2 regions of the Mesorhizobium sp. LCM 4577 genome follow, and region 1 is predicted to be linked to the other one. Evidence: riboswitches for the same ligand, from Rfam matches in the RefSeq annotation. Region 1 holds a riboswitch; the other holds the start of a gene.

The links. A riboswitch is a leader RNA that binds a small molecule or an ion and turns the genes downstream of it on or off. The one in region 1 is predicted to bind cobalamin.
Region 2: another riboswitch for cobalamin. It lies ahead of LCM4577_RS28015 (DUF1636 family protein); the one in region 1 lies ahead of metE (5-methyltetrahydropteroyltriglutamate--homocysteine S-methyltransferase).

Annotation. Positions count from the first base shown of each region.
Region 1 is NZ_MDDU01000017.1:72,164-77,000, reverse strand. Features, by position in the region: partial or broken gene LCM4577_RS19475 (TCP-1/cpn60 chaperonin family protein) at 1-124, opposite strand, end outside; gene metE (5-methyltetrahydropteroyltriglutamate--homocysteine S-methyltransferase) at 382-2,745, opposite strand; cobalamin riboswitch at 2,841-3,033, opposite strand; gene LCM4577_RS19465 (adenosine kinase) at 3,530-4,522, opposite strand.
Region 2 is NZ_MDDU01000046.1:179,424-184,260, forward strand. Features, by position in the region: gene LCM4577_RS28005 (cobaltochelatase subunit CobN) at 1-1,236, opposite strand, end outside; gene cobW (cobalamin biosynthesis protein CobW) at 1,253-2,290, opposite strand; gene LCM4577_RS28015 (DUF1636 family protein) at 2,293-2,718, opposite strand; cobalamin riboswitch at 2,758-2,961, opposite strand; gene LCM4577_RS28020 (hypothetical protein) at 3,021-3,434, opposite strand; gene LCM4577_RS28025 (winged helix-turn-helix domain-containing protein) at 3,501-4,700, opposite strand.

The DNA of each region.
Region 1 (4,837 bases):
TCCATCGGATTCATGCCGGCAGCAACCGCCTTGGTCCTTCCTCGACGATCGACTGCGCGAGAACCGTCGCGGTCGTGGTGCCGTCGCCGGCCATCGACTGAACATCGGTTGAAAAATTGGTAACAGTGAACACGGAATGAAGCGCCCCATGTTGGAGCGTCGCGCGTTCGAAGGTTGGTTCGCCCAGGATCAGCGGCTGCTATAAATCCAATGGATGGAAAAGAATGGCTTCATGACAGCGCCTCACGGCAAGCACCATGATGAACATGCTTCCACAACGCGATCAGAAGTTTTCTCCCGAACGGCATTGATGCCAGCTTGCCAGGCAAATGTCGGGCAAAGGCACCCGTCCGCGACCGCTGCTGCTCACCCGTTTACGGGTCACAGGGGCCGCGCGAGCTCGGCCTGCTGTTTCTCCCGCAGGGCGCATGCTGCCGCAACCATGTTAATCAGGGCAGGGCGGACCTCCTCCCATTTGCGAGTTTTGAGGCCGCAGTCCGGATTTATCCACAGTTGACCATCGGACAGTCGCTCGCGGGCAAGCATGACGAGCTCCGAAATCTCGGCGACTTCCGGAACGCGCGGTGAGTGGATGTCATAGACTCCTGGACCGATTTCGTTCGGATATTTAGAGCTCGTAAAGGCGTCCAGCAGTTCCATTGCCGAGCGCGATGTCTCAATCGAAATCACATCCGCGTCCAGCTCAGCGATCGCGTCGATGATCTCGTTGAACTCCGAATAGCACATGTGGGTATGGATCTGAGTCGAGTCCTTTACACCTGTTGAAGCGATCCGGAAGCATTCGACCGACCAGTCGAGATAGACCTTCCAGTCGCACTTGCGCAGTGGCAAGCCTTCGCGAAACGCGGCCTCGTCGATCTGGATCATCCTTGCGCCGGATCCTTCGAGGTCCGTCACTTCATCGCGAATAGCGAGCGCGATCTGGCGGCAGACCTCGGAGCGGGGTACGTCGTCGCGGACAAAAGACCAATTGAGAATGGTCACTGGGCCTGTAAGCATTCCCTTCACAGGCTTTTGCGTAAGCGACTGGGCGAATTGCCACCAGCGCACCGTCATCGGATTGGGGCGCGATACGTCGCCGAAGATGATGGGGGGACGCACGTAGCGCGACCCATAGCTCTGCACCCAGGCATGTTCGGTGAAGGCGAAGCCGGAAAGTTGCTCGCCGAAATGCTGTACCATGTCGTTTCGTTCGAACTCGCCATGCACCAGCACGTCCAGCCCGATCTCCTCCTGCCAGCGAATAGCAGCCTCGATCTCCTTCTTCAGAAAGGTTTCGTAGTCGACATAGCTGAGCCGGCCCTTCGCGTGAGCGGAACGCGCCTTGCGCACCTGAGGCGTCTGCGGAAAGGATCCAATGGTCGTCGTCGGGAACGGCGGCAGGCCGAGCGTGCGGGCCTGGACCCTGGAACGCTCGGCAAATGCGCTCTTTCGTTGCTTCATGGCGCCGTTGATGTCGGCGATCCGTCCTTCAACGAGCGGGTCATGGACCTTCGTGGATGTTGCGCGAGTTGCGGCAGCCTCGGTAGAAGCTTTCAACTCGCCAGCCACCGCATCTTTACCTTGGGACAAGGCCCGAGCCAGGATGACCAGCTCGTCGGTCTTCTGGGCCGCGAAGGCGAGCCACGACCTGATGTTCGCATCCAGTGCCGTCTCCATACGCAAGTCGATGGGCACATGCAGCATCGAGCACGAAGGCGCGATCTCGACTCGATCCAAGGGCCAGCCCGCGACGGTCGGCTTGATGCGGTCGAGAATGGCAGTGAGGTTCGCGCGCCAGACGTTGCGGCCATTGATCAAGCCAAGCGATAACACCAGATCCTTGGGCGCGAGCCGACCAGCCGTCTCCAACTGTTCGGGAGCATGGGAGAGATCAAGATGCAGGCCGGCCACAGGCAGCGATATCGCCGTCTCGAGATTGTCCCCCAGCGGCCCGAAATAGGTAGCCAGCATGATCTTCAGCTCGGGCGCGGCCTTCGACAGCTGCCCATAGGCAAATTCAAGTGCGGCTCGTTCGTTCGGGTTTAGGTCGAGCACAAGCGCTGGTTCATCGATCTGCACCCAATCGGCTCCCGAGAATTTCAACCTCCGCAGGAGTTGCTCGTAGACGGGCAGAAGTCGCGGCAGGAGCGTGAGGGGATTGAAACCTTCGGCAGGTGACTTCGCCAGCTTGAGAAAAGTGACCGGTCCAAGGATGACCGGGCGTGTATGAATGCCCAGGGCTTTAGCCTCGAGGAAGTAATCAACCGTTTTGGTCGACGAGAGTGTGAACGCCTGATCGTCGTCAAGTTCCGGCACAATGTAATGATAGTTGGTGTCGAACCATTTGGTCATTTCCATCGCGGTTAGGGCAGTGCAAGCCGCAGGCTCCCGACCAGAGTCGCGATTGCCCGTCTGACCTTGGTTGCCGCGGGCCATGGCGAAATAGATGTCGAGTGGGACCTCGCCGCCATTCCATGCGTAGCGGGACGGCACGGCGCCGACCATGGCGGCGGTGTCGAGTACATGGTCGTAGAGCGAGAAGTCGTTCGACGGGATTTTCGACACACCGCGATCGCGCTGCTCCTCCCAGTTCGCGGCACGGAGCGCCTTTGCCGTCGCGAGAAGCTCGGCAGCGCAAGATTTTCCGGACCAATAGCTTTCAAGCGCGAATTTCAGTTCTCGCCTGCGACCGATGCGCGGCACACCAAGCGTTGCTACAGGAATTTGCTGAGAGAGAGTCATGCGATACCCCGATGATTGAGGCGTGGGGGACAACGAAGGCGCCAGTAGGCCGGTCCGAACGCCGGGCCGCAGCGGCCACCGAGACACCCCGCCCGTGGACAATAGTTCGCCGTGGCAGGTCTCCTGGCTCGGGGTCATAGCCTCTACCCGTCTTCCCGAGGCTGTTCGCCTCAGTGACATGAGTGGGGTCGGCTCGCCTCTTGCGGGGGCAGCGCCGGCATCGCACCGGCTTCCTCTTAGCTCCGCTGCGGCAGCGCCGTACGGAGAACCATGGCTTGGACACAATCACAGCAGTCAGCTCTTGTGTCAATCTCGCATAAAGAAATGTTTATGTCATTATGTGAACGCACTTTGACGGAGTGATTTCTAAGTCGCGTAGAGGACGAACTTTTCGATCGTGAAGATGTTTAATTCGGCACGCGGTAAGTGAGATTGGCTACATGAAGCCAGACCTTGGCCGCTGTAGGTGACCGGGCCAAATTGACAAATGAGCCGGGCCTTTGGTCGGACCGATTGGGGCGCGAGCCAGGGTGGCGCGCCAGCAGAACTGCGAGGCTAGTCGCATGCTGCAGTATGCGAATGTGGGCGTCCGCGCGCCGACTGATATCAAAGATCACCTGAAACTGCCACCGGTAAGCGGCGCCAACCCGTTTCTGAGTTCCGGCAACTAGACCAGAAACGCCAAGGGGAACCCTCGACGGAATGCACATGCGACATTTCGATTTGCTCGCGCTTTCCTAAACAGCTTTCACTAGGAGGAAGGAAGCTGGTCCTTGGCACGCCCCTACAGCAGGCCTGCCTGTTCGGCCTCGCGGCGCAGGTTCTGGCGCGGCCGCGGGCCGATCTGCTGGATCACCAGCCCGGCCGCCAGCGAGCCGAGGTCGCCGCAGTCCTGGAGGCTGCGGCCGCTCGTATAGCCGTAGAGGAAGCCGGCGGCATAGAGGTCGCCGGCGCCAGTGGTGTCGACCAGTTCACTGATCGTGGTCGCGCGGATAGTGACGGTCTCGTCGCCGCGCACGATCACCGAGCCCTTTTCCGAGCGGGTGACGGCGGCGATCTTGCAGTCCTTGCGGATCGCAGCCAGCGCGTCCTCGAACGAAGCGGTCTGGCAGAGCGATTTGATCTCGTGGCTGTTGGCGAAGACGATATCGACCGTGCCCGAGCGCATCAGATCCAGGAACTCGTCGCGGTAGCGGTCGACGCAGAAGGAATCCGACAGCGTCATCGACACCTCGCGCCCGGCCGCATGCGCCAGCCTGGCGGTCTGCCGGATCGCTTCCTTGGCGCGCGGCGGATCCCACAGATAACCCTCGAAATAGGTGACCTTGGCGCCGGCCGCCTTGTCGGCCTCGACGTCCTCCGGCCCCAGCTCGACGCAGGCGCCGAGATAGGTGTTCATCGAGCGCTCGCCGTCCGGCGTGACGAAGATCATCGAGCGCGCCGTCGGCGGCTCGCCTTGCAGTGGCTTGGTGTCGAAGGCCACCCCCTGGGCGCGGATATCATGGCTGTAGATGTCGCCGAGCGCGTCGTTGGACACCTTGCCGAAGAAGGCGGCGCGGCCGCCGAAGCTCGCCACGCCCGCCGCCGTGTTGCCGGCGCTGCCGCCTGAAGCTTCGATCGCCGGCCCCATGCGGCTGTAGAGCAGCTCGGCGCGTCGGGTGTCGATGAGGTTCATCGCGCCCTTGATGATGCCGTTGGTTTCGAGAAAGGCCTCGTCGCACTGCGCGATGATGTCGACAATGGCATTGCCGATGCAAAGCACGTCATATTCCGGCATCAATGTCTCCGCCAACGAGTACCGGCTTTCTGCCATGCCGGCCGGGCGCGATCATTTGGGATGGGCTTTCCGCATGCCAATCTATTCGGCACGAGTCTCGCGGCGCTGCGAGCCTTGCATCGTGCCGTAAGTGCCGGCCTCTCCCAAGTAGACTCTTCGCGCCCGAAGTGCTCATAAGTCGCGGCTTTGTGACCGGAAATAAATGCACCCGGCTTGACCTCGCTGCCCTCAAACAGCCTTTGGGATTCCTACCATTTTTAGCGATTTGGTATTGCAAAGCCTCTGTGAATTTTCGGGAAGGATCTGTAAAAATGC
Region 2 (4,837 bases), on a different contig from region 1:
CAGCGCCGGATCGGTATCGACCTCGCCCTTGAAGGAGATTGCGCCGGCGAGGATACGGCCGTCGAGCTCGGGCAGGACCACATGCATGGCGAGATCGGCGGGCGCCAGGCCGCGCTGGTTCTTTTCCCAGACCTCGCGCCTCGTCGTGGCGACGATGACCTGGAAGACCGGCACGCCGGCGCGGTCGAACAGGGTTTCGGCGCCGGGTTCCGCGCCGGAGGCAAAGGCGGTGGCAGTGACGATGGCGGCGGGACTTAGCGAGGCGATGGCGTTCTCGACGAAGGCGAGGGATGTCGGGTCTTTGAGGCTGGAGACGAAGATCGGCACGGGCGCCAGGCCTTGCTGCTCCAACGCTTCCGCGAGAGCGTCGATGGGCGCTACGTCTGCCGCCAATAGCATCGAGCGGTAGAAGAGGATGGGGATGACGCCGAACTTGTTGGCGTCGAGTTCCGTCGCCCCCCTCTCTGTCCTGCCGGACATCTCCCCCTCAAGGCGGGAGATTGCTTTGTCGTCGACGGTTTCGCCAATCGCAGACGTTGCAGATGGTTCTTTTGACGCCCTTGAAGAAAACGCGCCAGGGTTGATGACGGCTGATCTCCCCCCTTGAGGGGGAGATGTCCGGCAGGACAGAGAGGGGGGCGAAGGATCGCCGACCTCTGAAAGGTCCGGCTTCTCAACGACACCAACTCCCGGCTCATAAAACCCCGCCTTCGGTACGCTCACCAGCTCGGCAACCGCCGCTTCAGCCCCCGCCAGCCTCGCCAATCTCCGCACCAGCGCCGCCATGTTCGCCGGACCGCCCTCTCGGAAATAGCCGAGCAAGGCGTCCAACTCCTCGCGCGGCAGGGTCGAGGCTTCGATCAGGCGCTGGTCCTCGTCATGGCTTTCACCGGGCAGCAGCGCCAGCTTGATGCCGCGCTCGCTCGCCACTGCCGCCAGTTGGTCGCAACCGTAGCGCCACCACTCATAGCCACCGAGGATGCGGACGAGGATGACCCTGGCGTGGCGGGCGACGCTGTCGATCCAGAGATCGACCGACATCGGGTGGCGAAGGTCGCGCAGCGCCGCAAGCCGCATCGAGGGCAGCCGCGCCGCATCGGCCTTCCAGGCGGCGGCCAGGCCGGCGAGATCGCTGTCGGTGAAGGACAGGGCCACGACATCCGCAGGCGTCTGCCTGAGGTCGATCGGCTCGGCAAGATCGTCGAGCGAAGCGGATGTGGTGGCGAGGATATGCATCGCTGTCCGATTTGCCTCAGCCGGCGAGGATACGCTCGATCGCCGGGCGGTTCAGCCCCTTGAGGCCGATGACGACGAGCCGCGAGCGGCGGTCGTCCTCGGCTGTCCAGGCGCGGTCGTAATAGTGGTTGACACGTGGGCCGACGGCCTGCAGCAGGAGGCGCATCGGCTTGCCGCCGACTTCGACGAAGCCTTTGACGCGCAACACGTTCTCCTGTTCGGCGGCAAGGGCGACGCGCTTTGCCAGTTCGTCCGGATTGGCGATCGACGGGATGTCGATGACGAAGGAATCGAAATCGTCATGCTCGTGGTCGAGCTCGTCGTCGTGATGGGTCTTGCGGTTCTCGATGTCGTCCTCGACGGCGAGGCCGAGGCCGAGCAGCACCGACGGGTCGACTTTACCGTGAGTGGTCGGGACGACCTTGACGGCGCGCGCCACGTGCTCGCCGATAACGGCGTTGGCGCGCTGCGAGCCGGCGGCGTCCATCAGGTCGCTCTTCGACAGGATGATCAGGTCGGCGCAGGCGATCTGGTCCTCGAACACCTCTTCGACTGGATCGTCATGGTCGAGCGAGTCGTCCGCCGCGCGCTGCGCCTGCAAGGCGTCCATGTCGGATGCGACGCGGCCGTCGGCCAGCGCCGGGCCGTCGACCACGGCGACGACGCCGTCGACCGTGACGCGGCTCTTCACCGTCGGCCATTGGAACGCCTGGACCAGCGGCTTCGGCAGAGCGAGGCCCGAGGTCTCGATCAGGATGTGGTCGACCTTCGGCGTGCGGGACAGGATCTGGTCGAGCGCCGGCACGAAGTCGTCGGCGACGGTGCAGCAGATGCAGCCATTGGCGAGCTCGACGATGTTTTCTTCCGGACAGGTGTCGACGCCGCAGCCCTTCAGGATCTCGCCGTCGATGCCGACATCGCCGAACTCGTTGACGATGATCGCCAGCCGCTTGCCCTTGGCGTTTTCGAGCAGGTTGCGGATCAGCGTCGTCTTGCCGGCGCCGAGGAAGCCGGTGACGACGGTGCAGGGCACGCGGGATAAGGAAGCGGTCATGGTCAGTCCTTCAGCATGTCGAGGGGAGGGATGCGGGCAACCAGGCCGCGCTTGAGGGAATCGGGCCGGCCCCGCCAGGGGATCAGGCCATCGGTCGAGGTGGCGAAGAGCTTTGCGCCGGCAACGAGGTCGGCGCCGCTGGTCGTGTCCAGATCGCCGAAGACGTAGCTCCAGCAGCCGTCGCGCAGCAGCGCGGCGCTCAATCGGCGCTTGCAATTGCCGAGGCATTCGACGGTGCGAATGCGGATATTGTCGCTCGAGGCGGCGCGGCGCGTGTCTTCGGCCAGCAGCGCGCCGGCGCGGGGATGTGCGTCGGATCCGGTTTCGTCGCGGCAGGACGAGCAGACGATGACGGTCACGCCGGCCAGCGCATCGGGCTCGGACGAAATGTCCGCACTGTTTGCCGGGAAACTGCCGTTGCGATCCAAAACCAGGCTCCTTGCCCGGAAAACCCGCCGGGCATTCGGATACTTTTAGTCTCAGACGGCAGGTCTCCTGGCTCGCGGGTCGTCGCCTCAGATGCCGCCTTCCCGGGAACATCCCAGTGGTTTTCGGCCGGGGCTCGTCGCTTACAGTTGCGGGGACAGCCGCGGATTTGGGTTTTGGCCCGCACCGCATTCCCTCTTGGCTCCTCCCTTTGCCGGGAGAAGACCGTCTGGGTCAGGATTTAGGCTTACGGCCAGGCGCCTGTCAACGCGTGGCTACGACACGGTCGTGTGGGCCAGRGCCATTACCAGCCCTCCCAGCCCTTCGGCGGCTTTATCGGTTTAAGATATGTTCCCACGAGGCGACGGGGCGCAGCGGCTGCCGGAAGCATGGTTGGCGAACAACCTCTCGGGCAGATCGGGCTCCACATCAAGATAACCCGGCTCCTATCCGATTCTGGTTGCTGATCGTCGAGCAGATATTGATCGCCAACCGTCAGCAGGCCACAGGACTGCTTGATGTCGTCGTCGATCTCTCCGTGTTCGGAACTCAGCCAGCGCAGCAGCAAAAACGCCGCCGCGTCGGCGTCTACGCCGCCGCAGTAGATTACGGGTTTGGTGACTTCTACCCATTTCGACTGGGACGCAGCGTTTGCATCGAGCGTAGAAGACAGCATTAGAGCTGCTACTACCAGACACTTGAAACCATTGAGGGTCATCAAACCAAAGCTCGGTTCATAGCAAGCTTTGTTCTATTTTTGTTCTTTTTGTTTGTCAACGCGCTGCTATGGCATCGCCATGTCGATCAGCGCCGGTCCGAGGTCGCCGGCCGGCGTCACTTCGATCGCCTGCAGGCCGAGCCATGCCTGCATTTGCTTCAGTTCGTCGAAGAGCTGTGCGGCGGTTTCAGCGGGAGCACCGGCTTCGGCATAAGCGGCATGGACGCGCAGCACGCTGGCCGGGCGGTCGGCGCGCAGATCGACGCGGGCAACGATGCGGTCGCCGAGCAGGAAGGGCAGCACGTAGTAGCCGTATTGGCGCTTTTCGGCCGGCGTGTAGATCTCGATGCGATAGCGGAAATTGAAGAGCTTTTCGGTGCGCGTGCGTTCGAAAACCACGGGATCGAACGGGGCAAGCAGGGCACGCGCCTCGATCCGGCGCGGGATTCGCGCGTCCTTGTGGAGATAAGCGGGCTTGTCCCAGCCTTCGACCTTCACCGGCAGCAAATCGCCGGCTTCGACCAGTTCCTCGATGCGGTCCTTGGTGTCGCCGGGCGCCAGCCGGAAATAGTCGCGCAGGTCGCCATAGGTGGCGATGCCGTGGGCGCGTGCCGAGATGCGCAGCAATTCGCGATGCGCGTCCTCGACCGAGGGCACGGGCAGGTCGAGCACGGCCTGCGGCAAAACGCGCTCGGGCAGGTCGTAGTAGCGTTCGAAGCCGCGCCGGTAGGCGGTGGTGATGCGACCGGCCCAGAACAGCCATTCGAAAGCGTGCTTGGCCTCGCTCCAGCCCCACCAGCCGCCATTGCCCTTATGGCCTTCGATATCTGAGGCGGCGATCGGACCGCGATCGGCGACCTCTCTATAGATCTCATCAATCATGTCCTTGCGTTCACGGCCCCATTTCGCCAGGCCGAGATACATCTCGTCGCCCTGCTCGGCGCGCTGCATGCGCCAGCGCATCAAGGGATAGGTCTCGACAGGCAGGAACGAGGCCTCGTGCGCCCAATATTCAAAGACCGCACGCTTGCGGGTGACCGCCGCATTGTCGAGCAGCGCCAGCGGGTAGGGGCCAAGGCGTGAATAGAGCGGCATATAATGTGCGCGCACCACCGCACTGACGGAATCGATCTGCAGCAGGCCGGTCCGCGAAAGCACGCGGGCAAGATGGCGTCGGTCCGGAACACTATTGGGCCTGGGGTCGTTGAACCCCTGCGCGCCGAGCGCGATGCGCCTGGCCATGGCGAGCGAGATTTTCTCCTTCATCAAGGTGTCCTTGCCCCGATCGTCCGTCGGATTTTTAGCCGGTGATTCCGGCCATGCTAGCAGGCAAATGGCGGGAGATATGTCAGGAGAGAAAAGTGGAGTAAAAAGTGAAGGAAATCAAACAGGAGCGGATCGGA